3 regions of the Lysinibacillus sp. FSL R5-0849 genome follow, and region 3 is predicted to be linked to each of the others. Evidence: riboswitches for the same ligand, from Rfam matches in the RefSeq annotation. Region 3 holds a riboswitch; each other region holds the start of a gene.
The links. Region 3 has a riboswitch for thiamine pyrophosphate ahead of thiC (phosphomethylpyrimidine synthase ThiC). Riboswitches for the same ligand answer to the same signal wherever they lie in the genome.

Region 1 (10,878 bases), 1.4 Mb from region 3:
CGACCTGATATTGAGTTACGTGTAGAAGTCCGCCATGATGCAACCTATATGATGGCACAAGTCATTCCAGGTGCAGGCGGAATGCCTGTAGGATCAAACGGGAAGTCATTGTTAATGCTTTCAGGTGGTATTGATAGTCCAGTTGCAGGTTATTTAATGATGAAACGCGGAGTCCGTTTAGAAGCCATTCACTTTTTTAGTCCGCCCTATACAAGCGAAAATTCATTGGAAAAAGTAAAAGTGCTTGCAAATGAGTTAACGAAATTTGGAGCTAATATACGATTACATGTTATTCCTTTTACTGAAATACAAGTTCTGATTAAAGAAAAAGTACCTTCTAATGTATCAATGACAACAACTCGGCGTATGATGTTAAAAGTTGCAGATCAAGTGCGAGAAGAAATCGGTGCTCTTGCGATTGTCACAGGAGAAAGTCTTGGACAAGTAGCAAGTCAAACACTTGAAAGCTTAACAGCAATAAATGCAGTAACGAATACACCTATTTTACGACCGTTAATTTCATCAGATAAATTAGAAATCATTGAGTTAGCTGAACAAATCGGCACATATGAAACATCTATTCAGCCTTTTGAGGACTGCTGTACAATCTTTACGCCTGCTAGTCCTAAAACAAAGCCTAAGCTCGAAAAGGTTGAGCATTACGAAAGCTTTTCTGATTTTGATGAACTGATAGCACGCGCGGTCAAAAATCGTGAGGTCTATATTTTCCCTAAGAAAGAAGAAGAGCAAAAGCAAGATAAGTTTGCTGATCTTTTATAAATCAAAATTTCAAAAGCCGTCTCAAATAGCTTATTTGAGACGGCTTTTTTGTATAGTTCGCCGAATGCCAATAGAGGTACATTTTACCTTTATTTTTTTTGTATTAAAAATCTAATAACGCACATTCTATATTCACAAGGAGGTGAGAAACATGGCTTCAAACAACAACCGCAGTTCAAACCAGCTTGCAGTACCTGGTGTACAACAAGCACTTGATCAAATGAAATACGAAATTGCACAAGAATTTGGTGTTCAATTAGGGGCTGACGCTTCAGCTCGTGCTAACGGTTCCGTTGGTGGTGAAATCACTAAACGTCTTGTACAAATGGCAGAATCTCAATTAAAAGGTATGCCAAACAACAACAACTAATAAATGCTAACTAAGCATTTATAAACTCAAAACCAGTGACCGTAAAAGGCACTGGTTTTAGTTTGTTTATCAATCATTTTTTTATGCGAGATAAAGACTTAAACATGGATACTGTTTGTTCAATATCCTTACTGTCACAGATAGCAGAAATAACAGCAACTCCGTCAGCACCAGCTTGCAAAACAACATTAGCGTTTGTCCAATTTATTCCACCTATGGCTACAATGGGAAAGTTAGGCTGCAATTTGGAAGCTTGCTGTAAAAAAATTGTGCCACATGGTGGTTGTGCATCACTTTTAGATGTTGTGGCAAAAATAGGTCCAATTCCTACATAGTCCGCATGATGGTCAATAGCCGTTTGTAGCTCTTCCTGTGAATGTACAGAAACGCCAAGGAGCCGGTTTGCCATTTTTTTACGTGCAATGGCAATCTGTTCATCATCTTGGCCAATATGAACACCATCTGCACCAAGTCGAACTGCTAGATCCACATCATCGTTAATGATAAACGGCACACGGTAATGTTGACATCGTTTTTGGCATTGGCGGGCAAATTGCTCATAAGCTAATCCTGTTAATGCATTAGGACCCTTTTCACGTAATTGAAACATAGTAATGCCAGCCCGCAGCCCTTGTTCGAGTACAGCTAAAGGTTCCTGTTGGGAAACATTGCTTGTACCCATAATAAAATAAAGCTGTAAATCTTCACGTTTCAAGTAATTTCACCTCGCAGGCACCTTTATGCAACTGATAAGCAAAATGATTTGTGGGCCCATGACCATTACCAATGTCTAAATCGTGCATAATGGCTAATTGTATAAATTTTTTAGCTTCGATAATAGCTTTTTCAATGGACAAACCTTGACCAAGGAAAGCCGTGATAGCTGCTGAAAATGTACAACCTGTACCATGTGTGTTTTCCGTCGAAATACGAGGAGACTGCATGGAAAATGATTTGTCATTTTTTATAAATACATAATCAATTGCATATAACGAATTGGGTAGATGCCCACCTTTAATGATGACACATTGAACACCTAGTTGGAAAAAGCATTGAGCAATTTCCTCCATATCCGAGAAATGATTTATTTTTCTTCCCGTAAGTGCCTCTGCTTCTGGTATATTTGGTGTCACAATTGTAGCAAGAGGAAGTAAAGACATGCGCATGGCCTCGATAGCCTCTTGCTGCAGTAAGCTTTCTCCACCTTTTGCAATCATAACGGGATCAACAATTAGTGGGATTTTTAAATCGTCAATAATGTGTGCAATACCTTGAATAATTTCCGAGGAATAAAGCATCCCTGTTTTAATCGCAGCAATCGAAAAATCTTCAAGTAATGCATGAAATTGTTTTTCAACAAAGTCAACGTCAATTGGGAAAACCCCTGTTACACCAATTGTGTTTTGAGCAGTTAATGCTGTAATAACGGAGGTGCCAAAAACCCCTAATTCCTGAAATGTTTTTAAATCAGCCTGAATGCCAGCGCCACCGCCACTATCCGAGCCTGCAATTGTCGTTACAATATGCATGATGCCTCACCCTCCTTTGAAAGACGATGTAAGGCATTAAGCAAAGCAATTTGAATATCCCCGATATCCTCTGTAAATGCGGATGCTAACTCAGCTGCTTTTTTATAGTATGTCAGTGTTTCCGCTAATTGGCTATACGGATCATCTCCTGAAGAGAAGGCTGCTCCACATATAGCGCTAAGTAAACAGCCTGTACCCGTTACTTCAGTCATTTGTGAATTTCCACCTGTAATCCATTGGCTCTGCACACCGTCTGTCATAAAATCATGTTTGCCTGTAACAATGACTATACAGTTGTAGCGTTGAGCCAATAGTGTAGCCTCAGTCTCTATGGCAATAAATCCCTCACCACTATCAACACCTTTTTGTTGCCATTCTACATTGGCTAATGCCGCAAGCTCACCCTTGTTACAGCGTATGACTGCAAATTGTATAGCTGAAAGTAATAGGTGTACGGTTTCCTTGCGATAAACTGTGGCACCTGCGCCAACCGGATCTAATATAACAGGAATGGCAAGGGTATTTGCTTTTTTTCCTGCTAACAGCATTGATTCTTTTGTTCGGTCATTTAGTGTACCAATATTGATTAAAAGAGCGTCTGCAATGGCGACCATTTCCTCCACCTCATGGCTATCATCAGCCATGACAGGAGAGGCACCTAATGCCAATAGACCATTGGCTTGGAAATTAGCCACGACATAATTAGTTATACAGTGAATAAGCGGTTGTTGTTGACGAATTGTTTGAAAAATCATTTTAGTCCTCCTTTATTGGTGGACGTAAGCATGCAAAAAAGGCCCTTTTTACGTAAAAATGCACGAAAAAGAGCCTTTCATCTGAAAAAACGATGTTCATTGCTCCCTACGTCAGTATTAACTAACAGGTTCAAAGGGTCAGGTTTTACCTTCTCAACTCTTTATGAGTCCCCCTGCAATCTTGCTTATAGTTGACCAAAATGTACCATACTTTTCATATGTATTCAATAGCAAGTTTTCCTATCGACAAAACGTGACTGATGCCATATAGCTAAGCATGATAGTTGTCATGACTTTACTTAAATCAAGTGTAAACCATTGAAAATACTAGAAAAGGAGTATAATGTGTCTTAACAAAAGGGGGCATTTGCCATGAATAGACAAGAATTAGTAGCACCAGAATGGTATAACATAACAGATGAATTTGAAAAATATGCAAAGGATTCAACTAAAAATGCATTGATTATTTATCATGAGCATTCTGATGTACAATTTATCACCTACGCACATTTACTTGAAAGAGCGAATCAGGCGGCACATGTCTTTACAAAAAGTGGATTAACTAAAGGTGATGTCATTTTAGTGATGGTACCACGCTCAGTAGAAGCATACATTGTCTATATTGCTGCATTAAAAGCGGGTTTAATAATCATTCCAAGCTCTGAAATGCTAAGAACAAAAGATATTGAGTATCGTATTCATCATGCTGATGCTAAAGCTGTTGTAGCCTTTGAGCCTTATATTGAGCAATTTGATCAAGTAGGGAATTTACAAAATATACAGCAATTTGTTATCGGTAATGCACATGAACCATGGCAGCCGTTAGTAGACAAAATGCGAAAGCAACCAACAACTTACATAAGTTCTACACCAACAAAAAGTACAGACCATGCCTTTTTAGCTTACACAAGTGGCACAACAGGTAACCCGAAAGCTGCTGTGCATACTCATAGCTGGGGCTATGCACATTTACGGACAACAGCCCCACACTGGCTAGGAGTACAAGAAAATGATATTGTATGGGCAACTTCAGCACCAGGATGGCAAAAATGGATTTGGAGTCCGTTTCTCGCGATTTTAGGCAGCGGTGCCACTGCATTTGTTTATAAAGGAAAGTTTGATGCAGCAACATATTTAGCATTGCTTGAAAAATTTAAGATGAATGTCTTATGTTGCACACCGACAGAATATCGTTTTATGGCAGCACTTGAAAATTTACAGGAGTATGACATCAGTTCAATTCGACAAGCTGTTTCAGCAGGTGAGCCATTGAACAGTGATGTCATTAAAAAATTCTCAGACACTTTCCATCTACAAGTGCGAGATGGTTATGGTCAGACTGAGAATACACTTCTTGTAGGGACTATGGTTGGTATGGACGCAAGAGTTGGTTCGATGGGTAAACCTACGCCAGGCAATACGGTTGACATTATAGACGATTTTGGCGAGCCAGTTGCTATAGGAGAAGTAGGTGATATTGCTGTTCATCGAGAAACACCTGCACTTTTTAAAAAATATTTAAATGATCCTGAACGTACTAATTTACAATTCCGTGGTGATTGGTATATAACAGGGGATCGAGCTTATAAAGATGCGGACGGCTATTTTTGGTTTGAAGGCCGCGGAGATGATGTTATTATTTCCTCAGGTTACACAATTGGACCTTTTGAAGTAGAGGATGCGCTGATGAAGCATCCGACTGTGAAAGAGGTTGCTGTCATTGCAAGTCCCGATAAAGTTCGCGGGAACATCGTTAAAGCATTCATTATCCTTCATAATGGTGCTAATGGTAATCAAGAGCTTATTCAATGCCTTCAAAATCATGTCAAATCATTAACGGCACCTTATAAATACCCACGTGCTATTGAATTTGTTACTGAGTTACCCAAAACTGCATCTGGTAAAATTAGACGTGTTGAATTAAGACAACAAGAATTAAAACATCTTGTACAATAATCATTTCCTAGGAAATAATGTCGAAAATCAAAGTTCATGCAAAGAAATGAACTTTGATTTTTTTTTTATTTTTAGGTAAGGTATTATGAGGAAATAAATAGAATAAAACTTTTTGCATATTATTGCAAAAAAATGAAACAAATGAGCAAGTCATACGTATTACGAGTTAAGGAGGCGGAAAGACATGAATGTTAAAAGGTGGGTTGCATTAATAGTGGCTGGTGTTCTTTTACTGTTTTCATTAGGGATTAATACCATTTTTGCACTATTTAAAGCAGATTTCCTAGGTAATTTTGACAGTTTAATGGCAGGAAATAACCTAGATGTATATGAAAATGTAATTGAAGGAGATAATTATGATAAAAGGATTGCCTATTTAAAGGTAGATGGAACAATCCAAGATATTGGATCAAGTTCACTATGGCAACCTGTTGCATATGATCATCAATTTTTCTTAGATCAATTGGATAATATTTTGTACGATGATACGATTCAAGGAATTGTTTTAAGTGTTAACTCTCCGGGTGGAGGGGTAAAAGAATCTGCTGAAATTTATAAAAAGCTATTAAAAATTAAAGAAGAACGACAAATTCCAATTTATGTATCGATGGATTCGATGGCAGCATCTGGTGGCTATTATATTTCAGCTCCAGCAGATAAAATATTTGCCCATCGGGATACAATTACAGGCTCGATTGGTGTAATCATGCAATCTATTAATTATCAAGCATTGGCTGAAAAAGTAGGTGTCAAATTCGAAACGTTTAAATCTGGCGAGCATAAGGATATGCTAAGTCCAATGCGTGATGTGACACCAGAGGAACGAGCGATGATGCAGGATATGATTAATGAAACATACGAAGAATTTGTAGATATCGTTGAACAAGGACGTAATATGTCAGAAGCTGATGTGAAGAAAGTGGCGGATGGACGTATCCTTGGCGGTACAAAAGCACTTGAAGCCGGTTTAGTTGATGAAATTGGCGACGAAGAAGCTGCCATTGCAGCCTTACGCGCAGATTTTGGACTAGAAGATGCTGCATTATTTGAATATGCCTATGATATGGGCGGATGGCAATCTTATGTTGGAATGAAAATTGGCTCTATGTTCGGTCCTTCTGCAGAGGAAAAAATGCTAATGAAAATTATGACGGATTACAATGCACCGAAAATGATGTATTTATACGGTGAATATTAAGGAGGGAGTTCAATGACAAACAATGAAGTTGTTATGCAAGGTTCACCCTCAATGGAAAATGGCTTTTTTAACAATGGCACGGAAGATTCAACAAGTCAAAAAAACTACACATTAAAAACGGCAGGCTTTTGGATCAGATTGTGGGCATTTTTATTGGATGGATTTATTGTATCTGCTGTAGTTGGCATACTCATTAACCCTATCTTTTATTTAATGGACTGGTCCTTATCAGAATCAGTTTGGTATGCTCCAATCTCCATTATATCGGCGATTCTTTATTACAGTTATTTTGTCCTTATGACGAAATTCTTTGGTCAAACGCTAGGGAAGATGGTATTTGGGTTACGTGTAATTTCATTAAAGCATGATAACCTTACTTGGTCAGATGTGTTATTCCGTGAATGGATTGGGCGTATTATTAATAATATTGTGATGCCTCTCTATATTTTGGTAGTTATTTTGCCAGACAATCAAGGGTTGCATGACTATTTTGCCGATACAACAGTGGTGCATGAGAAAGTCTATATTGAAAAGAACTTGGCGCCACTTGCTATAGAGAAAAAGGAAGAGCTTATAGTGTCTATTGAACAAGAGGGAAAACCTGAGCTAGAAAAACTAGAAGAAAAAAATGAACAATAAACAAGAGACTGTCTCAAATGAAGAGACAGTCTTTTCTATTACTAGCTAACACTTAGAATAAAGTAAGCTATCTTAGTTGCAATTAATTCCCTTCATTTAGTAATATTATGTACATATGAAGATTAGGAGGCGTTTATATGGCACAAGTAACATTTAAAAATGGTCCAGTGACACTAGTAGGTAATGAAGTAAAGGTGGGCGATTCTGCACCAGATTTTACAGTATTAGCGAATGACCTTTCACCTGTAACATTAAAAGATTCCGAGGGGAAAATTCGTTTATTTAGTGTAGTACCATCATTAGATACTGGTGTATGTGATGCGCAAACACGTCGTTTCAATGAAGAAGCAGCTAACTTAGGCGATAATGTAGTGATTTATACAGTATCTGTAGATCTTCCATTCGCTCAAAAACGTTGGTGTGGGGCAGCAGGTATTGATGCCGTTCAAACGGTTTCTGATCACCGCGACCTTTCATTTGGTGAGGCTTATGGCGTGTACATTCAAGAATTACGTCTTCTGACACGTGCAGTATTTGTTGTGGATGCAAACAATAAAGTAACATATGTTGAGTATGTACCTGAGGCAACAGACCATCCAAACTATGAAGCGGCTATTGAAGCTGTTAAAGCACTAGCATAATGGCCTGCTTTTAGGCTAAGATAATACTAGACAAAGGGGCTGTGACGAGTGTTTGTCACGGCTCTTTTCTGCTTGAAAGGAAGTTATCTATGGAAAACATCGAGAAATTATTTGGTATGCTAAATGAGCATGCTGAAAAAATCGAAAAAGAACACAATACAACTTTGTTAGAGGGGTTACTAGATGGGCTAGAGGCATGGCTTGATGGAGAAGTGGATTTCTCACAAAAGGATGCAACAAAAGAGGATATTCGCAAGTCTATTCAAATTACCATTCTAAAAGGAATGCGTAAAAGTTCACAACCAAACCATCAAATGACGCCTGATACGTTAGGGTTATTAGTGGGCTATTTTGTTGAACAAATCTTTGCTGAACGTCTTGAGCATGACAAAATTTCGATTATGGATCCAGCAGTAGGAACAGGAAATTTATTACTAACAGTTATGAATTTATTAGATGGTAAAGTGGAGGCTACTGGTGTAGAGGTAGATGAGCTACTTATACGTTTGGCTGCAGCTACAGCTGATTTAACAGAGCAACCGATTTCTTTATATCGTCAGGATGCCTTACAAGATTTATTGGCAAATCCTGTTGATGCAGTAGTATGTGATTTACCTGTTGGTTATTATCCAAATGAAGAAATTGCCCTTGAGTATGAATTGTGCGCGCCTGAGGGAATGAGCTATGCCCACCATTTATTTATTGAGCAGTCTATGAATTATACAAAGGAAGGTGGCTACTTATTTTTCCTTGCGCCATCACATCTTTTTGATTCAGAGCAGTCTAAGCAACTTCATAAATACATTCAAAAGCATGCTTGGATTCAAGCGATTATTCAACTACCTGATTCCATGTTTGCCAATAAATCATTAGAAAAGAGCATTGTCATCTTGCAAAAGCAATCGAAGGAATGTAAATCACCTAAAGAAGTGCTTTTAGCAAAAGTACCAAATATGCAAAATAAGCAGGCACTTGCTTTATTCTTTGAAAAAGTGAAAATGTGGAAAGAGGGCAAGTAATTGCTCATAGAATTCAAAAAGGTATCCTACAGTAGGATACCTTTTTATGTATTGCTGATTAGTTTTCAGGTGTGCGGATGACAAGAACGTCACAATTAGCTGAACGTACAATTGCTTCAGATACTGAACCAATTAGGAAACGTTCTACTGCATTTAGACCTGTTGCACCACAAATGATTAGATCTGCGTCTACAATTTTAGAAAGCTCTTTAGTAATAATATTTTTTGGAGAACCATATTCGATGATTAGGTTAACATTTGCGATACCTTCATCTTCAGCTTGCTTTTTGTAACCATTTAATAGTTCTTCAGAGAATGCTTGAGCACGTTCTGCAATGGAACGGTCGTATGCTTCAATTGCAGCGAATGAACGTGTATCAATAACATTCACTAAATTTAATACAGAACCCTCATTACGCTTCGCCACGTCAATTGATTTACGAAAAGCGTATTCAGCTTCCTTAGAACCGTCTACTGCAACCACAATGCTTTTATAATGATTAGCCATTTAAAAAACCTCCCTGATTTGTATATGTTGATTATACCAAATGATTTCCTAAAGGAAATACTTTCCGGAAGAAAAATTATGAAAAAGTGAAGGCATTTCATGAAGAAAATATAATTACTTAATTCCCACTATTAGCAACGTGTAAACGTAATTTTGGCTTTCGAAATGGAGGAGTATATATCACTATAATTTTCCTTTTTATTTTATAAATATAATAATTTAAATTGTAAAATCACCGTTTAAATATTTTGTATTTTGAAAATGTTAGAAATTTTATTTGTATTTATTTTAATTAAAGCTTTTTTTTTATTTGTTTGGTAATATGGAATTGCAAGGGGTGCATCAATTTTTAATTACATAAATGATGCTGATTTTTTACGTAATGGAAGGGGATAGGAAACTATGAAAATTGGTATTCCAAAGGAAATTAAAAACAATGAAAATCGTGTAGCAATGACACCAGCAGGAGTTGTTACTTTAACACATGCAGGCCATGAGGTGTACATTGAAACTGGAGCAGGCTTAGGATCAAGCTTTACGGATGCTGATTATATTGCAGCTGGTGCCCATATTGTGCAAACGGCTAAAGAAGCTTGGTCACAAGAGATGATTATGAAGGTAAAAGAGCCTGTAGCTTCTGAGTATGATTACTTCTATGAAGGTCAAATCTTATTCACTTACTTACACTTAGCGCCAGAAGTTGAATTGACTCAGGCACTTTTAAATAAAAAAGTTGTAGGGATTGCCTACGAAACAGTTCAATTAGCAAATGGTTCACTACCATTATTAACACCGATGAGTGAAGTGGCAGGTAAAATGGCTACACAAATCGGAGCACAGTTCTTAGAGAGAAATCATGCTGGTAAAGGTATTTTACTTGGCGGTGTATCAGGTGTACAACGCGGTAAAGTAACAGTTATCGGTGGTGGTATCGCGGGAACTAACGCTGCGAAAATCGCTGTTGGTATGGGAGCAGACGTAACAGTTATCGATTTAAGCCCTGAGCGTTTACGCCAATTAGAAGATATGTTTGGTCGTGATGTTCAAACATTGATTTCTAATCCTTATAACATTGCAGAATCTGTAAAAACTTCAGATTTAGTAATTGGTGCCGTATTAATTCCAGGCGCAAAAGCACCAAAGCTTGTATCAGAAGAAATGATTCAATCAATGCAAGCAGGCTCTGTAGTAGTGGATATAGCTATTGACCAAGGCGGTATTTTTGCTTCTTCAGATCGTGTCACAACACATGATGATCCAACATACGTAAAACACGGCGTTGTACATTATGCAGTTGCGAATATGCCTGGAGCAGTACCACGTACATCAACAATTGCTTTAACAAATAATACAATTCCTTACGCACTTCAAATTGCGAATAAAGGCTATAAACAAGCTTGCCTAGACAATGTTGCACTGAAAAAAGGTGTTAATACTTTAGATGGACAACTAGTATATAAAGCTGTTGCAGATTCACAAGGAC
Region 2 (10,878 bases), 890 kb from region 3:
GTCGTTTAAATGAATTAGCACGTGCAGGTAAATTAAAGCTTAAGGAAATTGAAACAGTTATTTTAGATGAATGTGATCAATTACTAAGTCGTGAATACCGTGTTGTCATTAAATCCTTTATTGAAGGTTCTGCCTTCGGACGACAAGTAGTAGTTGTTTCAGCTACTATTACAGAGGAAATTGAATTAGTGGCAAGTCGCATGATGTTTGAGCCAGTTCGTTTTAAAATTAAGCCAGAGGATATGCTAAAGGTTGGCAAAGTAATCCACTCGTTTGTGAAGGTGGAAGAACGTGATAAAACAGAGTTCCTTCGCCGTTTATCGCATACAGAAGGTCTGAGAGCATTAGCTTTCGTCAATAATATTGATCAATTATTAATGAAAGAAACGAAGCTACAGTATCGCTCTGCACCAATCGTTACACTTCATTCTGACATGAAAAAGGAAGAACGTAAAAAGGCTTTAGATGCTTTCCGCAAAGGGGACGCACGTATTTTAATCGCGACAGATATTGCTGCACGTGGTTTAGATATTGCCGGTTTAACACATGTTATTCATGTTGACGTTCCACGAACAATTGAGCAGTATTTACACCGTTCGGGTCGTACAGGTCGTGCAGGTGCAGATGGTGAAGTATTAACATTACTATCTTATCAAGACGAAAAAGCCTATAAAAAATGGACAAGAGAAGTTCCTGGTAAGCCAGTACAGAAAATATGGCATGATGGTAAGCTAATGGAAGGTAATTCTAAAACGATTGGACAAAAGCGAGGGAAATAATATGACATTTGAAGAAAAATTACAGGCATACGCAGAACTTGCAGTAAAAGTTGGAGTAAACATTCAACCAGGTCAATATTTGTTAGTCAACACATCAGTTGATGCTTTAGATTTTGCTCGTTTGGTCGTTAAAGAGGCGTATAAGGCTGGCGCTGGACGTGTCCATGTTAATTTTTCAGATGATGAAATGGATCGTGCCTATTTTGAACATGCCTCTGATGAAGAATTTAACCGTTTCCCTGAATGGGTCGTACGGATGCGTGATGAACTCATTGAACGTAAAGGGGCATTACTATGGATTGAAGCCGCAGATCCTGATAAATTAACAGGAATTTCGGCTGATCGATTAGCTACTCATCAAAAGGTATCAGGAGCGGCATTGAAAAACTATCGAAATGCGGTTATGAAGGATTTAATTGCGTGGTCAATTATTGCAGTTCCTTCGTCAAAGTGGGCGGCAAAGGTATTCCCTCAATTGACAGCAGATGAGCAAGTGCCTGCTTTATGGGACGCTATCTTTAAAACAGTTCATATCGGAGAAGGAAATGCAGTTAACAATTGGCATCAGCATGTAACGAATTTAGAATCTCGTGCAGAACTATTAAATAATAAAAAGTATGCGAAGCTACACTATACTGCACCAGGAACAGATTTAACAATTGCTTTAGCTCCACAGCATAAATGGCTAACTGGTGGCAGTAAAACGCCTGAAGGCAATGTTTTTATTGCTAATATGCCAACAGAAGAAGTGTATACACTTCCAATGAAGCAAGGTGTAGAAGGTTATGTTAGTAATTCAAAGCCTTTAGTATATCAAGGCAATATCATTGATGGCTTTAAATTAACATTTAAAGAAGGAAAAATTATCAAGGCGGAAGCTGAAGTAGGTCAAGATTTATTACAAGAGCTTATTCAAGTAGATGAAGGTTCTAGTTATTTAGGTGAAGTAGCACTTGTTCCGCATGAATCACCCATTTCAGCATCAGAGATTTTATACTTTAATACATTATTCGATGAAAATGCTTCAAACCATTTAGCAATTGGAGAAGCATACCCGACTTGCTTAGAGGGCGGTAGAGACTTAGAAAACGGTCAACTAGAAGCATTAGGTGCAAATATTTCTGTCACACATGAAGACTTTATGATTGGTAATGGTGAAATGGACATTGATGGTATTTTACCAGATGGAACAGTAGAGCCGATATTCCGTAAAGGTAGCTGGGCTTTCTAACTTTAGTTCCAATCGAGAATGGGGGAGAGCAGATGAAGCATTTAGGTAGTTTAATCGGGATGATTATTTTATTAATGACATGCTGGGGCCCATCTGCTTTTGCTCAAACCGAAAGCTATGTAGCAATTGGGGATTCCCTAGCTGCTGGTCAAACCCCTTTTCAACAAATTGATGTTGGATATAGTGATTTAATTGCTATGAGATTACAGGCAATGGATCAATTAAAATTCTATACAAAGGAACTAGCTTTTCCAGGTTTTACAACAGCTAATGTATTAGAAAGAATTAAAACTGAGGAAGCAAGAGATTTATTAGCCAATGCCACTTTAGTTACTGTTTCGGCAGGTGCCAATGATTTATTAAGCCTTGTCCGGCTAAATCCAACGGCTGGAACATTAACTTTTTCTCAACTTCAAGCAGATTACGCCTTAAATATAGTGAGAAAAAATATGGAAGCTATCTTAAATGAATTGGGAGAGCTTGCGCCAAAGGCTCAGGTATATGTTATAGGTTATTATTTTGCCTATCCAGGTGTTCATCTCACTCAAAAAGAAGGAACAAATGCACAGCTTGTGAAATTAAATACGATTTTACAGCAACAGGCAGAGCTAGCCGGAGCTGTTTATGTAAATGTGTATGACAGCTTTGGATTAAATGCTACTAACTACTTACCAAACTATGCAGATGTTCATCCAAATATGGAAGGTTATCGCGAAATGGCCAATGCATTTTTAAAGGCATATAGTGGTAGTGATGCCTTAAATATTGCTTCATCACAATTACCGCAACCGAATCCTCTGTCATTTGAGGAAATTTTAAAAGAGCGAGCTTCCACACAGCCTAAACAACAAAAGGTGACATCCTCCCAGTCTGTTCAAAACGTACGTTCCATTCAGGGATTTCACGGCTATACAGCTTTTATGGGGAAGTTGGAAAAGAGATAAATAATGTTGAGTAAAGGCATCTTAGAGGATGCTTTTTTTTGTGTGTACTAAATTCCCCAAACAAAGGAAAAAACAATCCATTACAAGCCATGATAAAATAGTAAAAGGACAGGAGGTACAGGAATGAAAATATTTCATACAGCAGATTGGCATTTAGGAAAGCTCGTTCAAGGCGTCTATATGACAGAGGATCAACAATATATCTTACAACAATTTATACAAGCTATCGATGAAGAAAAGCCAGATGTAATTATTATAGCAGGTGATCTATACGATCGTTCCATGCCCCCTATTGAGGCAGTGAATTTACTAAATGATATATTAGCAAAAATAGTTTTAGAGAAGAAGATTCCTGTTTTAGCTGTTGCAGGGAATCATGACAGTGCAGGCAGATTAAACTTTGGTAGTCGTTTGATGCGTGATAGTGGTTTATATATTAAGGGGCAGTTTACGAAAGATCATGCACCCATTATTATCAATGATTCACATGGAGAGGTGCATTTTCATCTTGTACCATTTGCAGAGCCTACCACTATTCGCAGTATTTTTGAAGAGGAGGCCATTCGTTCTCACCATGATGCGATGCAGAAAATTATTGAACATATAACAGCAGGTATGGATACAAATAAACGCAATATATTTGTTGGACATGCCTTTGTGACCAAATACGGTGAGGAAGAAGCTAATACTAGTGACTCAGAGCGTCCGCTTTCTATTGGGGGTTCAGATTGCGTGAATGCTGCTTTATTTAAACCATTTCATTATACAGCACTCGGACATTTACATAAGGCACATTTTGTCTTAAATGAAACAATTCGCTATGCTGGTTCACCATTAAAATACTCATTGTCTGAGCATCTACATGAAAAAGGCTTTTTAATCGTCGATCTAGATGAGCAAGGAAATAGTACTGTAACTAAAAGAAAGTTCATGCCAAGACGAGATTTACGTGTAGTGGAAGGACAGTTGGAGGATTTATTAATGCTTCCACGAAGTGATGATTATGTATTTGTTCGATTGACGGATGCTACGTCCGTGTCTTCGCCAATGGAACGTATTCGTACCGTTTTTCCACATGCCATGCATGTTGAACGTAAGATTTTACGACAAGAGAAACCAAGCGAGCTTCAAGTAGTAGAAGCAGAAAAGCTTGAAGATATCGATCTATTCCGCTCTTTCTTTACAGATATAATTGGGATACAACCAGATGAAGATACCGAGCGTCTGTTTACGGAAATGCTACAGGAATTATTAGATAAGGAGCGAGAAATAGTAAAATGAAGCCATTAAAGTTAACGATTACGGCATTCGGTCCTTATAAAAATACGGAAATAATTGATTTTGAACAGTTAGGGGAACATCGTTTGTTCGCTATCTCTGGCAAAACCGGTGCAGGGAAAACGACGATTTTTGATGCGATTTGTTATGCACTTTATGGGTCAGGCAGTGGTGAGGATCGTCAGGATACGGCTTTACTGCGAAGTGGCTTTGCTGATGATGATGTATATACAGCAGTAGAACTTATTTTTGAAATGCATGGAAGGGTCTATCAGATTTTACGTCAGCCTGGACATATAAAGGAAAAAAATAAAACAGCTACTGGTAAAAAGGTGGAGTTAGCGGAAGTAAAAGAGGGAAAGCTCGATTATAACATTGTTGAAAAGCAGCAAACACTTGAAGTCGATAAAAAGATTCAGGATATTATTGGTCTGACAAAGGATCAATTTAGCCAAATTGTGATGCTACCTCAAGGTGAATTCCGCAAATTATTAACGTCGGATTCTACAAACAAAGAGGTCATATTACGAAAAATCTTCAAAACAGATCGCTTTGGTGTTATGACAAAACTGCTTGATGCGAAACGAAAAGAGGCAGAAAGTGATCTTGAACGTGCCAAGCAATTAAAAGAACATCTACTTGGTCAAATTGTTGGTGCACTTCCACATCGTTCCTCTCCTTTGTTCACACAAATTGCTGATAATACGGAAAATATGTTTCAGCTAAAGCAAGCACTGGAAGAGGAGCTTACCTATTATAGAAAATGTTTTGAAGATGAACAGCGCCAGTATGAGGAAGCCTATAATCATCATCAAAAAGAACAGGAGTTTTACCGTTTAGCTAAAACGCTTAATGAACAATTTGAGGAGCAGTTCAAACGTCAAAAAAGACTAGAACTGCTATTAAATGAGCAAGACAACTTCCTTGCAAAGGAACGGGAGATAGCCTTAGCAGAACAAGCGGAGCGTTTACTACTACTGGAGCAACAATGTTTGGATTTACGAGCCGAACAAAATTTAAAAGAACAAGCCTATCAGCAAGCTAACAGTAGTCAACTACAAACCAAGGAGCTGTTACAAAGAGCTCAAGAAAAATATGAAGCGGAAGAGGCAAAAGAGTCAGAACGTCAACAGCTTTTGCAGCAGGAAATGCAGCTCCAAGCATTGCTTCCTAAGTTCGAGGCTTATGACAGCAATGTACAGCAACTTCAAATTGCTAAGCAATATGTAGAAACGGCTAAACAAGGGGCAGCGGATAACCTAGTGCTAATCGATAAAGAAAGCGCGCAATTAGAGGAGCTTTCACAATCAATTGAGCACTATGAAAAACAATTGGAACCGTATGAAGGTTACTTAGAACAACTACCAAAACTGCGGGAGCAAGTAGCTTTGCTCATGAAGGTGGAGAAATATACAAAAACGGTAGAGATAGCGAAACAAGATGTTATCGCTACTCAAACTCATTATCAGGACAGTAGACTGGAGCTTCAACAATTAGAGCAACGCTGGCTGACAAGCCAAGCAAGCATTTTAGCTCAGCAGCTTAAAGAAGGGCAACCTTGTCCGGTTTGTGGGAGTACGACTCATCAACAAACACATAATGAGCAATTGGAAATTGTTGAGCTTGCTCAGGTGGAAACGTTAAGGAGAAAAGCTTCTTCAGACGAGCGTTTGTATTTGGAAAAAGAGGCATTTTTAACATCCGCACAACAGCTTCAGCAAGAGGCACTGACACAAATAGAAGCATACGCGATGAAGCAACAGGATCAAGCACAAATAATAGCTTCCTTAGAAAAAATGGAACAAGAGATTACTAGCTTAAAGATTATCAATCAACAGTTAGCTCAAACAAGGATTAACCAGAAGGAACAGCGTTTAGCAATAGAGCATTTGCAACATAAACAAGTCAAACTTGAGGAATATTTAACTGAGCAGATGAAGGGCTGGACAAGACTGCAGGCAATTGTAGAAGAACAGCATAAGCAAATGCCAACAACTATGCCAACCTTAAAGCAATTAAAACAAACACTTACCGATGTTAGTAAACAGAAAATGGATTTACAAAAATTATGGCAGGAAAGCCAGCATGATTTACATGCCGCGAAGGAAGCTGCCAGTAATGCTAAACTAGCTGTGGAAATCGCCAAACAGAATTTTGAAGAATTAAAGCTCAAAATGAATGACAAGCGTGAGCAGTTTTCAATAAGCATGCAGGAAGCAGGCTTTGTGTACTATGAAGACTATGCAACTGCGAAAAGAAGTGCCACTCAATTAGAGGAACTTCGAAAGGCATGCAATGACTACAGGTTACATGTTCATACGTTACAAATTCAAATTTCAGAAGGAGAAAAACATCTACAAGGGAAAGAGGAGCAAGATTTAGCCCTGATGGAGGCAACTGTGGAAAATCTCAGAATCGCCTATGAGGATGCCTTTAAACAACTTCAACAAATAGATGGATTTGCGAAATCATGTCTAAGCTTCATCAACAAAGTAGAAGAAACAGAGAGAGAGCTTCGTTTACTTGAGAGTGAGGCAGGTCGAGTGAAGGAGCTGTATGGCTTATTAAATGGGCAAAATTCGAAAAAACTGTCCTTTGAACGATATATTCAAATTAATTATTTAGATCAAATTACAGAGGCAGCCAATATTCGTCTTTATCATTTATCTAACGGTCAATTTGAACTTAGACGTTCAGACAGGCTTGAAAAGCATGCCAAGCAAAGTGGACTTGGGCTTGATGTATATGATGCTTACACAGATCAATTACGAGATGTTAAAACGTTATCTGGTGGTGAAAAGTTCAATGCATCATTAAGCCTTGCTCTAGGAATGGCAGATGTTATTCAAAGCTTCCAAGGCAATATTCATATTGAAACCATGTTTATTGATGAGGGCTTTGGCTCGCTCGATGAAGAATCATTAAATAAAGCAATAGACACATTAATCGATTTACAAGATTCTGGACGAATGATTGGTGTCATCTCTCATGTGCCTGAATTAAAATCAGCGATGCCAGCCGTTTTACATGTCGAAAAAACATTGAATGGACATAGTCAAACACATTTTGAAATAAAATAAAGGAAGGTGTATTTCCGGTTTAAGGAAATACGCCCTCCTTTTATTTTTTTCGAGAACTGACTGTAGAAGTTGTCCCTTTTTTTGCTGCCAGCCCTTTTTTTACGATTGGTATAACAATAGGCGCTAATTTAACAGCGGTTTTCACTACTTTTGATACTTTCATCAAAAACACAGCTCCTTTTTAATTACTTCTACCTGTTTATTTTAAAAATGAAACATTAGCGGATAACTCGAACGGCTTGAATAATATTCCATATAACAATTCCGAGCGAGACAATTCCGTAAATGGCGAACGAAATGAACCAAATGATCATGACTGTACTATTACTTGAAGTGGGGTCTAAACTAAATGTAGAAAAGACAAAGACAATGAAAAATAAGATCCCAAATACGAAAGGAATTAGATGGGACACTAATGCGCGAATAGAATGTCTTTTGATGTCAGCATCTTTCGTAACGAAGTAAACAATTAATGGTACGATGAAAGGAGCAAAGAAAATACTGAGATAACTAAAAGCAGATAATATTTTTTGGTTCTCCATAGTTGTACCTCCTTTTTTAATATTTACGCATGGAAAACAGTAAAGTTTCAAAAATTAAGTATGGAAGAGGTTGTAATCATTCCGTGCTTTGCGTACAATGAAAGTGTTCAAATTAAATTCAGATGTAACGACCACAAGGGGAGCTGATGATGTCAGCTGAGACTGGGCACGTAATGCCTTGACTCTTTGAACCTGTAAGCTAACACTTGCGTAGGGATGTGGATAGAAACCGACACTTGTACGATGTGAGGCTCTGTCCTGACATCGTTTTTTCATTCTTAAGAATAAAAAGGTGTCAGAGCGAATCAAATCAGCGCATTTCTATTCCTGCTCTTGTATCCTACATCGGAACAAAGGAGAGAATATGTATGGACAAAAAAAGACTATTAATGCTAGTGGAGATTGCAATATTTGCAGCGATTGGCCTCGTGCTCGATCAGGTCTCCTTTAAAGTATGGGCACAAGGTGGCTCTGTTAGTCTTGTTATGGTACCAATTATGTTAATTGCATTTCGCTGGGGTCTAGTAGCTGGCCTAACAACAGGCTTGCTTGTAGGTGTTATGCAAACCATGTTTGGAGCTTATATTGTACACTGGCTTCAAGGTTTATTAGATTACGGTGTTGCTTTCACAGTTGTAGGGTTAGCGGCCATTGTACGCAGACCTTTACTGGAAGCAGCAAATCAACTAAACAAAACAAAAATGGCGCTTTATATTATTGTAGGTACTGTATTTGCAGGCTTCTTGAGATATGCAGCGCACACTACTGCTGGCGCGGTATTTTTTGCAGAGTATGCCGGCGATCAAAATGCGTGGATCTACTCGATTATTTATAATGGTACCTATATGCTGCCCGCAACAGTATTAACAGCTATTGTGGGAGCGTTATTATTCACAGCGGCTCCACAACTAATGCAACGTAAAGCATAATGCCAACCCCTTCATATTGGTGAAGGGTTTTTTATGTAGTCGTAAGAGAATAGAGCTCTTAGCACTTTGCCAAGAAGGCAGGCATACAATATTTAAAGCGTTTAGCGTTATACGCGTAAAAAGTTATGTTATATTAAAGAGTAGATATTAGATGAAAGGGACGTTATACATGATTGTAAAAACGCAAGAAGAAATTGAAGCTTTTAAAAAAATTGGACGCATTTGTGCAGAGATTCGTGAAGCGATGAAGGCTGCTACAAAACCAGGTGTCACAACACTTGAACTAGATGAAATTGCTGGTCGAATGTTTGCTGAGGCAGGTGCCATTTCAGGACCAAAAGGAGAATATGACTTCCCAGGATATACTTGTATAAGTGTCAACGAGGAAGTAGCGCATGGTATCCCAGGTAAACGTGTTATTCAGGAGGGAGATATCGTCAATATCGATGTTTCAGGCTCTTTAGATGGCTACTTTGCCGACACGGGCATTTCATTTGTAGTTGGTGAAGGCTATGAAGACAAAGAAAAACTATGTCGTGTTGCCAAAGATGCTTTTGATCGTGCTATGACAAAGGTAAAGGCGGGCTCTAAATTAAATCAAATCGGTAAAGCTGTAGAGCGCGAAGCGAATGCTAATGGCTTAACAGTTATTATGAATTTAACAGGCCATGGTTTAGGTCGTTCTTTACATGATGAACCAGATCACATTTTAAATTATTACGATGCATGGGATTCTACGATTATGAAAGAAGGCATGGTTCTTGCAGTTGAGCCATTTATCTCAGCAAAAGCAGAGCATATTGTAGAAGCTGGTGATGGTTGGACATTCATTACACCTGATAAGTCTCTTGTTGCTCAAATTGAACATTCAGTAATTGTTACAAAAGATAAACCAATTATCCTTACTTCATTAGACGAAGAATAGGATTACAAAAAAATCCTGCACACCAAATTATTTTTGGTAGGCAGGATTTTTTTTAATGAATAAAATACCAACTAAGAGTACACCACATAAAAATAATGCAGCTGTTGTTACGAGTAGCTCATCAAAACCATTATGTAAAGCGATTCCTATATAAGCCCATATAAAAACACTTGGATACATGATATCAAAGTGATGAAAGCGGATATGTAGCGCAATGGCTCCACCTAATGTCAGTAAAATAACTGCCCAAAGAGGAGTGCTCAGACCAAAACCGTTCCAACCATAAGCTGTTAACGTAAAGCTAATATTTGTGATAAAAATAAATGTCATCCATGCAAAATAAATGGTGAAAGGAATACGACCCGACAGTGATTTGTCATGAAGTGGATACGTATTGTACAGCATAAATAAATACAAGACTAAGAGTAAGGTAATGCCGAGAGAAACAATAAATAATTCATGATGCCATACATATATCGTTAATGCTTGTAAAATATTTATGCAACTAAAGAGCGCAGACTGTTTCATAGATGTCTTTTTGATGTTCATCACTAACCAATAACCGATTAATAAATAAATGACAATCCAAATTATATGACTTCCATCAACAGGTGCAAATACCACCGAAAAACGATTAGAAATTTCTAAAAAAGATTGACCGTTAAGTTTCATGAAAAAGGATGAAAAGGTTAGGATGAGTGAGACAATATAAGAAATTGTCATCAATAAAAACCGAGGCATGCTTTCCTCTCCCTTCGTGTTAGATTGTATAGGGAAAAGACAAATAAGTATAGTACCGTCACTCAATTTATTATAACGGAAATTTCCATCAATGTATCGTGTTGTTTTGCTAATACTATCTACAATTTACCATCTCAATAGGCATCCATTTATTTCTTTAGTACAATAAGAATATATCCAGATTAAAGGAGTGAAGCTTTATGACGCAAAACATAAAAAATTTAGACCTATCTATTGAACTAGATAAAAAGATGTATAAAAAGAAATTACAAGTACTCCAATATGAAATGTTAAATGCCCAACAATTTTTATTAAAGAATAAAATAGGTTTAATTTTAGTGTTTGAAGGTATGGATGCAGCTGGTAAAGGAGGAGCGATAAAACGTTTAATTGAACGTGTTGATCCACGTGGCTATGTCGTCCATCCAA
Region 3 (10,878 bases):
TTACCCACCTGGTGTCCAGAATTTAATGCTACTTTTGTTCCGCCTTTGACAATGATTTGTTCAATTTTGCCCTCGCCGAAAAGGTTGAAGTTTTCCTCTACATTGATCGTTAGCTTTTCCACATTTGCCTTCAACTCAAAAGTAGGAACTTTACCTCCTATATCAATTTTAGAAAGCGCTTGGTCAGAAGATATATTCACCTTCGTACGTGCTACATTGATAGTAGATGATTTCATATCTCTTAGCGTAACATACAGCCAGTCATTCTTCTTTATAATTAGTGGTTTTAGTGTAATCGTATCGCTCACAGAAACGTCATCAAGTGTAATAGCTTTTTTTACTCTGTTTGTAATGATTAGCTGACCATCAATCGTAATGTCTTGTATGTTTACATAATCTGCGTTCACAGTAACATCACCAGAAACATGAGCGTCACCCCCATCAAAATATACTGATTTTTTACTCGTACCAGCTTTATTTAATGTTAATGATGTCACATCAATAATTTGCTTGTTTTTTACGACAATGGTGGCCGATGCATTCGTTAATGCTGTTTTGTTTGAATGATCAAAAAGGGGCTTTAAATCATTGTGGATTCTAAATGTACCGTTTGTTGTAATGACCGTATCATTTGTAATGTTTTTAATCGTTACGGCATTGCCGACCACTTTTTTTGTTGCTGCAACTTGAAACTGTGCTTCATATAAGCTTGATTGATTTAGGGAAGAAGAGGCTTGTGCAGTAGCCACTGGTAATACTAGTGTCGCTGTCATAGCCGTGGCTATTAATGTTGATAGCGCTTTATTTGTCATGCAAGTCACTCCAATCATTTTATCTAATAGATAATATAGCATATTTTACTATAATTTAGTATTTTAAGTGTATGTTTTACTAATTGTTGCAACTTGAATGAGTCATAAGTACTTTGAAATATATAAGAAAAATCTATTAATATGCCTGTATTTTTATCTATAATTATGTAAATTTCTACTTTATTCGCTAAATATTTTATTGAGATACGACCTTCCATCCATTATGATTATTTATAAAAGTGGGGGTGTTTGTGATGAAGAAATCAAGAGGAATTGCATTGAAACTATCTTCCCTAATAATAGGATTGTTTCTAGTATTATTTTTATCCTATACAGTGACAACGGGGATGATTATAAAAAAGCAAAGTGTTAAAGATGCAGAGTATGGAACATTGCAAACGGCTGAATCATCAGCGGCTATTATGAGCGAGCGCTTTAAAAAAGCCAATACAACATTACAAACAACGAAACGGATCGTTGAAAGTATGGAGAAGAATAAGACGCTATCTACCAAAGGTGTTTTAGACATCATGGAAAATAATTTAGCCAATAATGATGATTTATTAGGGGTAGGAGCTATCTTTGAACAGAATTCTCTTATTGTAAACCCAAATGATGAGGCTACATTGGTAGATTCCAAAAAACGTTTTGGACCATACTTAAGTAAAAATGGTAATGAAATAACGACCACTCTTATTGAAGGTGTAGATGATAAAAATGTATCCCAATGGTACTGGGTGCCAAAAGAAGAGGGACGGACCGTTTTAACGGAGCCCTATGACTATAGTGTAAACGGTCAAACCGTACTAATGACCACAATTTCTGTACCATTAGTCAATGCTTCAGGGAAGTTTTTTGGTGTATTGACGGCGGATGTATCGATTGATTATTTAAATGAGCTGACAAAGTCTGTTGCTCCGGAAGGCGGCTATGCGGCAATTATTACAAATAACGGTGTACTAACAGCTAACAGCTTCGGTAAAGAGCTGGATGGGCAAAATATGCAAGACGACCCTGCTTGGACAAGCATAAGTAAGACAATGGAAAACGGCGAGCTAACAAGTATGTACATAGAGTCTAATGAACTAAAGGATCAAGCTTATAATGTGTTTGCTCCAATGATTTTAGAGGACATTGACGAAACTTGGACCGTTCAAATCGTATTAGCTGAATCAAAAATTTTAGAAACATATAACCATGTATTTATATATACGATTATAGCATCCATTATAATGGTAGCCTTGATGACTGCTGCAAGTGTACTATTTATTTACAAACAGTTAAAGCCGCTCAAGTTTTTACGTGCTTCAATTGAAACAGCAGCAGCAGGTGATTTAACACAAAAGGTAGAGGATAAATATATTAAACTAGATGAAATTGGGGCAGTCGCATTGGCCTATAATAATATGTTGGATAAAACTAATAGTGCTATTAAAGCGGTGTTAAACTCCACGACTCTATTGAACCAATCTTCTAACCAGGTACATGAGGCGTTTAATGAAATCGTGTCCTCTAGTCAAGAGGTATCAGTAGCCATTAATGAAATTGCACAGGGTGCATCGAAGCAATCAGAGGATACTGAAGAAACGAACTATCGTATGATGGATTTATCGGATCAAATAGACGCTATTACTGCGCTTTCGAATGAAATGGACGATTTATCCAACAAGACAAATGTGACAACAGAAAAAGGCATGCAAGAGGTTCTAAGTTTACATGAACATAATATAGAGACGAATGAGATGAACAGCCGTATTCAGCAGCAAATGGAATCGCTAGCTTCTAATATTGCCAATATTAATCAAATTATTGCCTCCATTCAAAGCATTACGGAGCAAACTAATCTATTAGCTTTAAATGCAAGTATTGAGGCTGCACGAGCTGGTGAGCATGGAAAAGGTTTTGCTGTCGTGGCGGAAGAAGTAAGAAAGTTGGCAGAGCAATCAAAAACTGAAACAGAAATTATTAAAAGCACGGTAGAAAGTATTTTAGAAAATTCTCAGCAAACAGTTGCAGTCATTGCATCAAATGCAGACTTAATGCAATCTCAAAATGAGTCCGTACAAAGCACGCAATTGGCCTTTAAAGATAATAGTGATTTGTCACGTGCAATTGCAACTTCTATTAGTGAACTAATGACACAGTTGTCTACTATGTTAGAGCATAAAAATCAAGCGATTATGTCCATTCAAAGTATATCGGCTATATCAGAGGAAACAGCGGCCTCTGCTGAGCAAGTAAGTGCCTCTGCAATGGACCAACAAGCAGAATTGCAAAAAGTGGCAGAGTCTATGCAAAATATGAATGATATCTCTAATGAACTGCAAGAGGTAGTTAATCTATTTAAGCTTGCGTAAAGAAAAAGGCTACCTAAAATCTAAAGGTAGCTCAGACTGTTGATAAAAGGAATCGAGAAGTTCATGCTCGATTCCTTTTTCATTTTTACTTCATGAAAAATAATTCTTTGCTGCCTAATCATACATGGCCCTAAATGAATGAGTTTTGGTAATTCTTACATTGTGTACATTGTTCTCGTTCATTGATTTGATTTTTTGAATCTTTTCAACCATAGGAACAAGGCGCGCCCCGTCCGTAGTGGAAATCAACGGTTTTAATTATGAAAGTAAGTGTCATTGACCAAGTGCATGATCGACACTACTATTAAAAGGGAGGGGGGACATCAATATGGTGTATCTTGGAATGATTTTCTTTCAAATTGTCGCACCTATTTTAGTATTACTTGTACTAGGTGCTATTCTACAAAAGAAATTTCGCTTTAATTTAAAAGCATTATCACAGCTTATTACATATTGTTTTATGCCAGCCGCTGTATTTATTAATTTATATGAGACGAATATAAAGCTGTCTGTTCTAGGAGAAGTCGGATTGTTTGTTGTACTTTTTATCGGTAGTCAAATGCTGCTTAGTCACTTTTTAGCGAAAGGGCTTGGCCTCGCCAAAACTGAGGCGGCTGTTTTTAAAAATAGTGTAGTACTCATTAACTCTGGGAACTATGGGATTCCGGTAGCTCAAATGATTTTTGCCACTCAACCTATTGGTGTAGCCATCCAGGTTATACTCGTTATCTTTCAAAACATGACAACGTATACGTATGGTTTATATAATTTAATTTCCTCTACTAAATCGGGCATGACGATTTTTAAGGACTTTATAAAAATGCCTATTATTCACGCTTTAATAATCGGTGTGGCCATGAATTATTTTGATATTGGCATTCCGCAGTTTATTAAAATACCAATAGACCATGTAGCAGATGGTTTTATTGCCGTTGCATTAATCACGCTAGGCGCCCAATTGTCTCAGATGGAGATCAAAACGATGTTTAATAAAACAGTATTCGTCAGCTGCTTCACGCGATTATTTATCGGACCAGCCGTGGCTTTAGTCATTATCTATGCGCTGGGTTTAGATGGGGTTGTGGCACAATCATTATTTATAGCAAGTGCTTTTCCCACATCCCGCAACAGTTCAAGTCTAGCATTAGAGTATGATGTAGAGTCGTCAACAGCTGCACAAACCGTTTTATTCTCAACCATTGTGAGTTGTATAACGGTCACGATTGTGATTTATATTGCGGATGTATTGTTTACCTAATAGAAAATATTTAAATGATAACTTCCATCTCTTAGCAATATCTGCTACACTAGCATCAAACTGAATAGTATTAACTAGGGGGGTCTGATGAGTCAGGCTGAGAGGGAAACGCATAGAGGTTTCTTGACCCTTTGGACCTGATCTGGCTCATACCAGCGTGGGAAAGTTAAGAAGCTATTGCCTATTACGTGCAATCAATAGACCCTTTACATTCATGGCCGGATCCAATTATTATTTTGGATTCGGCCTTTATTTATTTTATTTGATTGTTGGGTGAGCTAGATTCGGTCCTTGCCTAAAATATATTTAAGGGAGAGAAGTAGCTCATGTCAGCAATTAGTGAAAAGAACATTACGATTATGTCTAACTTTGAAGGAAGTAAAAAGGTTTATGTGGAAGGATCTCGTCCAGATATATTAGTACCAATGCGTGAAATTGCATTAAGTCCGACGACTGGTAGCTTTGGAGATGAAGAAAATGCCCCGATTCGAGTGTATGATACGAGTGGACCATATACAGATCCTTCCTTTCGTGTGGATATTACAAAAGGCTTACCTGCTTTAAGAAGTCCTTGGATACAAGAGCGAGGGGATGTTGAGGAATACGGAGGACGTACGATTAAACCTGAGGATAATGGTTTTCGTCGTGCTGATGATCCACGTATCCATGAAAATGTCTTTCCGGAATTGGTGAGAAAGCCTTTACGTGCAAAGAAGGGTAGAAATGTCACACAGCTTCATTATGCTAGAAAGGGAATTATTACACCTGAGATGGAATTTGTAGCGATACGCGAAAATATGGACCCAGATTTCGTACGTTCAGAGATTGCAGCAGGCCGAGCTATTATGCCTTCCAATATTAATCATCCAGAGGCAGAGCCAATGATTATCGGTCGTAATTTCCATGTGAAAATTAATGCGAACATTGGAAATTCAGCCGTATCATCCTCGATTGCAGAGGAGGTCGAAAAAATGACATGGGCTACACGCTGGGGCGCTGATAATATTATGGATCTATCAACTGGCAAGCATATTCATACAACGAGAGAATGGATTATTCGAAATGCTGCAGTACCCGTTGGGACAGTACCAATTTATCAGGCATTAGAAAAAGTGAATGGTGTGGCTGAGGATTTAACGTGGGAGGTGTACCGTGATACGCTTATTGAACAAGCGGAGCAAGGGGTAGATTATTTCACTATTCATGCAGGTGTCCTTTTACGTTATGTCCCTCTTACCGCAAACCGTGTAACGGGTATTGTGTCTCGGGGTGGGTCCATTATGGCGCAGTGGTGCTTATACCATCATCAAGAGAACTTCCTCTATACTCATTTTGAGGAAATATGCGAAATTATGAAAGCTTATGATGTAGCCTTCTCATTAGGAGATGGCTTACGCCCAGGGTCAATCGCGGATGCTAACGATGAAGCACAATTCGCGGAGCTGGAAACATTAGGCGAATTAACGCAAATCGCATGGAAGCATGATGTTCAAGTAATGGTGGAAGGGCCAGGTCATGTTCCAATGCATTTGATTAAAGAAAATATGGACAAGCAATTAGAGGTTTGTAAGGAAGCTCCCTTCTATACATTAGGTCCATTGACAACAGATATTGCGCCAGGTTATGACCATATTACATCTGCTATTGGAGCGGCGATGATTGGTTGGTTTGGAACTGCTATGCTCTGCTACGTGACACCGAAGGAACATTTAGGTTTACCTAATAGGGAGGATGTTCGAGTAGGGGTTATTACTTATAAAATTGCTGCACATGCTGCAGATTTAGCAAAGGGTCACCCAGGTGCACAGCAACGGGATGATGCACTGTCAAAAGCGCGTTTTGAGTTCCGCTGGCGCGATCAATTTAACCTTTCTCTTGATCCAGAGCGTGCAGTAGAATATCATGATGAAACATTGCCAGCAGAAGGAGCCAAAACGGCTCATTTTTGTTCAATGTGCGGGCCTAAATTTTGTAGCATGAGAATTTCCCAGGATATTCGTAATTATGCTAAAGAAAAGGATTTAAATACAACAGAAGCCATCCATGAAGGTATGAGGGAAAAGTCAGCGGAGTTTAAAAAGGCAGGTAGTCAAATCTATCAATAATAATAGTGCGAGGCTTGTGTTTATTTACTAGACACAAGCCTTTTTTTTATGTTGGTTTCACAACTTAATAGGGGAGATGAATATATGCATTTGCAAATAGAAGTGAACGCTTGAACCTAGACGAATACAAAAAAGCTCCACGTGAATTATACATTCACATGGAGTAAAAGTTGGATTTGGATATCAATAATAAGTGGAATATTAAACGTTTGTTGGTTGTTTTACGTATGGATTTGTAAGATCCATACCTTCTAATGAAAGACCCATTGCTTTTGCAACACCTTCACCATATGCTGGATCAGCTAAATAGCAGTGAAGAATGTGACGGCGTTTGATGAATTCCTCAACAGAAGCCATATCATTAGCCGTATTTTCAAATAGACGTTGTTGTTCTTTCGCAGTCATTAGGCGGAAAAGTTTACCTGGTTGCTCGAAGTAATTACTATCGTCTTCACGGAAATCATGAATTCCTGCATGACCATCGATGTGTAACTCAGGCTCTTTATGGTCTAAATTATGTTCCCATTCACCATAGCTATTTGGTTCATAGCCTAGTGTTGATCCAAGGTTGCCGTCAAAACGCATAGAGCCATCTCGGTGGAAAGTACGGAATGGACATTTTGGTGCGTTAACAGGAAGCATATAGTGGTTTACACCTAAACGGTAGCGTTGTGCATCCGCATAGGCAAAGATACGACCTTGTAACATTTTATCTGGTGAGAAGCTAATACCAGGGACGATGTTAGATGGTGCAAAGGCAGCTTGTTCCACTTCTGCAAAGTAGTTGTCCGGGTTTTTATTTAACTCAAACTCACCTACAGGAATTAATGGGAAATCTTTTTTATACCATACTTTTGTTAAATCGAATGGGTTGTATGGTAGCTCACGAGCTTGCTCCTCTGTCATAACCTGAATATACATTTTCCATTTAGGGAAATCGCCTTTTTCGATGGCTTCATATAAATCACGTTGTGAAGATTCACGGTCTTGACCGATTACCTCAGTTGCTTCATCACCTGTTAAATTTTTAATGCCTTGTTCTGTACGGAAGTGGAATTTAACCCAAACACGCTCATTATCAGCATTGATAAAGCTATATGTGTGAGAACCAAATCCGTGCATATTACGGTAACCAGTTGGAATACCACGGTCGGACATTACAATTGTAACTTGGTGAAGTGCTTCTGGTAATAGAGTCCAGAAATCCCAGTTAGAATTAGCGTTTTTCATATTTGTACGTGGATCACGTTTGACCACGTGGTTTAAATCTGTAAAGTGTAGTGGATCACGGAAGAAAAATACTGGTGTATTGTTTCCTACTAAATCCCAGTTGCCTTCTTCAGTATAGAACTTAAGGGCAAAGCCGCGGATATCGCGCTCAGCATCTGCTGCACCACGCTCACCAGCAACTGTGGAGAATCGTGCGAACATATCAGTTTTCTGGCCCACTTCTGAGAAGATTTTAGCTTTTGTATATTGAGTTATATCGTGCGTTACAGTAAAAGTACCAAATGCACCTGAACCTTTCGCATGCATACGACGTTCAGGGATTACTTCACGATTGAAGTTTGCTAATTTTTCAACTAGCCATACATCTTGAAGTAATAGAGGGCCGCGTGGACCTGCTGACATAGAGTCATGGTTACTTACTACTGGAGCACCACCTGCTGTTGTAAAACGACGGCTACGATCATTTGCGTTTGTCATATTAGTTACCTCCTGAAAATAATGTAAGTCAAACTCTTCGTCTATAACTATAACAAATATAAAATAGAATTGCTAGTACATTATAATAATTATCGTTAAAGAATTTTTATAGTAAGATATAAAATATAAATATATGCACCGAAGAGCCTATTTATGCTTAATCCTCGTCCTAAATTTCTTGTTAAATAAACTATATATAAACAGTATTTATACTGTAAAAGAAAAGAAGTAAAAGAATTAACACCCATAACACAAGCCTTTATTGAAAATGAAAATAACTAATTGAAAATTATATGCAACATTCTTTTTAGTTTTTTCGGTATCGATGGGGAGTCATACCGATTTGTTGTTTAAATATTTTAATAAAATAATTTGGATCATCAAAACCGTTTAAATGAGCAATCTCACTAATTGAAAAATCTGTTTCTACTAGCATCTTACTAGCGTTTTGAATTCTAACTTGCTGTATATAGCGCTTAAATGGCAAGCCCTGTTTCTTCGAAAAAATCGTACTTAAATAATTGGGGCTGATGCCAAGCTTACGGGCGACAAAGGGAAGAGACAAGGAACTATCTTTAAATTGCTGATCAATAATTTCTAAAGCGAGCTCAACATAATCGGCTCTTTTCTCCATGCGGGCTTCACGGGCTAGCTCTATTAATCTCTGTGTGAAAGAAATAATGCCATTGAGAATCGTATAAAAAATAGGATGCTCAATAATTAAATGGAATAGCTGGCGGTAGTTTTGTTCAATGACTGCTTTTTCGTGTAGTTTATATTTCAACATAAAGCGCCGAATTTGTGCTAACACACTTGTTAGATGGATGCGTAGGTCATCCTGCTCGTAATAGATGCCTTCATTAGAAAGTCGATATAAAAATGTTTTTACGGCTTCGAGATTACCCTCCTCCAGGCTACTTATTAATAATTGTTGTTCCTCTGGTGTTAGTAATGGATCAAAGGGGTGTATTTCAAATTGTTTACTTGCGTAAAAAATATGCCCGAATCCTTCGTAAAAACTTTGATGAAGTGTACGCTTTGTTAATGTATACATATTTTTAATGCTTGTAGTCGGTCCATCATATATCCCGATATTTAAAGAACTATTGCTAAACAAACGCCATTCCTTCATAAGAGTACGTACATCCTTCTCTACCAGCTTTATGTCTTGCGTTTGAAAAAGGCAGACGATTCTATTCGATAAAGGATAGGTTTTCATATGGAAGTGAATAGATGTTTGTTGAAGCCAATTGTAAAGCTTGTTATAGGTTTCAGTGTGCTCAGGTTCAATTATTGTAAAGTAAATGCCAGTTTCAATAGAGTTTGATTTCGTATCCAAAAATAAATGATTATAAAATGATTCATTTGCAGCCTCCTGGGCATAATCTGTATTTTGTGGTGAGCGCAAGGAAATGCCTGTCAGTTTTTGCTTTAATACTTCTAAATCAATGGGCTTTACAAACAGATGAGCTACCTGTAAATCAATGGCTTTCAATGCGTTTTTAAATAAGGGTTCTGTTGTTACGGCTAAAATAGCACCTGCAAGTTTTTGTAGATCTCGATAAAGAGAAGTTAAGCGATTATTAGGGATCATGTCGATATTTAACAGTATGGCATCCGGTTCAAATTGACGGATGTATTGAGGTACATCTGAAATAGTCGTGCACATGTCAATGAGAACATCGCCTGGAAAATAGGTATGTAAAAACCACTTAATGCCTGCTAGTTCAGTGGGGTCTCGATCGATTAATAACAGCTTCATAACATCTAACCTCGCTTATAATATTCTAGTTTCATATAAAAATACGATTATATTATTAAAAATAACATAGGAATCTGAAAAAAATCATGTTTTCTCTTTTAAAATTCTCTATATTCTGAAAAAGGTAGTTAGTACAATGGAAATAGAGTAATTAACCATCATTCAGCAGGACACTCATTTACAATGTAAACGCTTAAAGTAGTTGAATGCGGATGTTTTAGTGATTACGTTAAAATGAATTTTACATAAGCCATAAAGGGAATAGGGGGATGTCATGTGAAGTCGATCATCGAGCTTGATGGCAATACATTAACAAGACAACAAATTGAGGAAATCGCTAAAGGGCATGCAACAGTTGCACTTGCTACAGATAGTATAGAACGTATTCGTTTAAGTAGGGAACGGATCGAAAAGCGCTTAGCGGAGGGACAAACGATTTATGGTGTGAATACAGGTTTTGGCAAACTAAGCAATATAAAAATTGAGGAAGACGATATTGAGCTATTGCAACTGAACTTATTACGATCGGATGCAACAGGTGTGGGCCATCCGTTTCCTACTGATGTTGTACGTGCCATGATGGTTTTACGTGCAAATGCCTTAGCTCGTGGATTTTCAGGTATTCGTGAGGAAACGGTACAGCTTTTATTAGATTTTATTAATAAAGGCGTACACCCAATTGTCCCGTCACAAGGTTCGGTTGGAGCAAGTGGAGATTTAGCGCCATTATCACATTTAGCTTTAGTCCTAGTGGGAGAAGGTAAGGCTGAGTTTAATGGAGAAGTGATGAGTGGTAGTGAGGCGTTACAGCAAGCGGGGTTATCACCTGTTCGACTACAAGCTAAAGAGGGGCTGGCACTTGTAAACGGTACACAGG

Region 1: it holds a riboswitch for thiamine pyrophosphate, as region 3 does, so the genes downstream of both, thiM (hydroxyethylthiazole kinase) here and thiC (phosphomethylpyrimidine synthase ThiC) in region 3, are expected to answer to the same signal.
Region 2: it holds a riboswitch for thiamine pyrophosphate, as region 3 does, so the genes downstream of both, thiT (energy-coupled thiamine transporter ThiT) here and thiC (phosphomethylpyrimidine synthase ThiC) in region 3, are expected to answer to the same signal.

What each region holds. Positions count from the first base shown of each region.
Region 1 is NZ_CP152004.1:3,490,194-3,501,071, reverse strand. Features, by position in the region: gene thiI (tRNA uracil 4-sulfurtransferase ThiI) at 1-780, shown strand, start outside; gene MKY80_RS17200 (alpha/beta-type small acid-soluble spore protein) at 932-1,150, shown strand; gene thiE (thiamine phosphate synthase) at 1,224-1,865, opposite strand; gene thiD (bifunctional hydroxymethylpyrimidine kinase/phosphomethylpyrimidine kinase) at 1,855-2,679, opposite strand; gene thiM (hydroxyethylthiazole kinase) at 2,667-3,434, opposite strand; TPP riboswitch at 3,521-3,619, opposite strand; gene MKY80_RS17180 (acyl--CoA ligase) at 3,807-5,390, shown strand; gene sppA (signal peptide peptidase SppA) at 5,575-6,588, shown strand; gene MKY80_RS17170 (RDD family protein) at 6,601-7,227, shown strand; gene tpx (thiol peroxidase) at 7,365-7,868, shown strand; gene MKY80_RS17160 (class I SAM-dependent methyltransferase) at 7,958-8,887, shown strand; gene MKY80_RS17155 (universal stress protein) at 8,946-9,395, opposite strand; gene ald (alanine dehydrogenase) at 9,798-10,878, shown strand, end outside.
Region 2 is NZ_CP152004.1:4,009,948-4,020,825, reverse strand. Features, by position in the region: gene MKY80_RS19960 (DEAD/DEAH box helicase) at 1-779, shown strand, start outside; gene MKY80_RS19955 (aminopeptidase) at 781-2,010, shown strand; gene MKY80_RS19950 (SGNH/GDSL hydrolase family protein) at 2,043-2,954, shown strand; gene MKY80_RS19945 (exonuclease SbcCD subunit D) at 3,078-4,235, shown strand; gene MKY80_RS19940 (SMC family ATPase) at 4,232-7,312, shown strand; gene MKY80_RS19935 (hypothetical protein) at 7,353-7,478, opposite strand; gene MKY80_RS19930 (DUF4870 domain-containing protein) at 7,531-7,854, opposite strand; TPP riboswitch at 7,981-8,088, shown strand; gene thiT (energy-coupled thiamine transporter ThiT) at 8,223-8,783, shown strand; gene map (type I methionyl aminopeptidase) at 8,953-9,708, shown strand; gene MKY80_RS19915 (hypothetical protein) at 9,736-10,449, opposite strand; gene MKY80_RS19910 (polyphosphate kinase) at 10,650-10,878, shown strand, end outside.
Region 3 is NZ_CP152004.1:234,992-245,869, forward strand. Features, by position in the region: gene MKY80_RS01110 (S-layer protein) at 1-812, opposite strand, end outside; gene MKY80_RS01115 (methyl-accepting chemotaxis protein) at 1,067-3,169, shown strand; gene MKY80_RS01120 (AEC family transporter) at 3,498-4,427, shown strand; TPP riboswitch at 4,494-4,608, shown strand; gene thiC (phosphomethylpyrimidine synthase ThiC) at 4,754-6,532, shown strand; gene MKY80_RS01130 (catalase) at 6,734-8,239, opposite strand; gene MKY80_RS01135 (response regulator transcription factor) at 8,547-10,001, opposite strand; gene hutH (histidine ammonia-lyase) at 10,278-10,878, shown strand, end outside.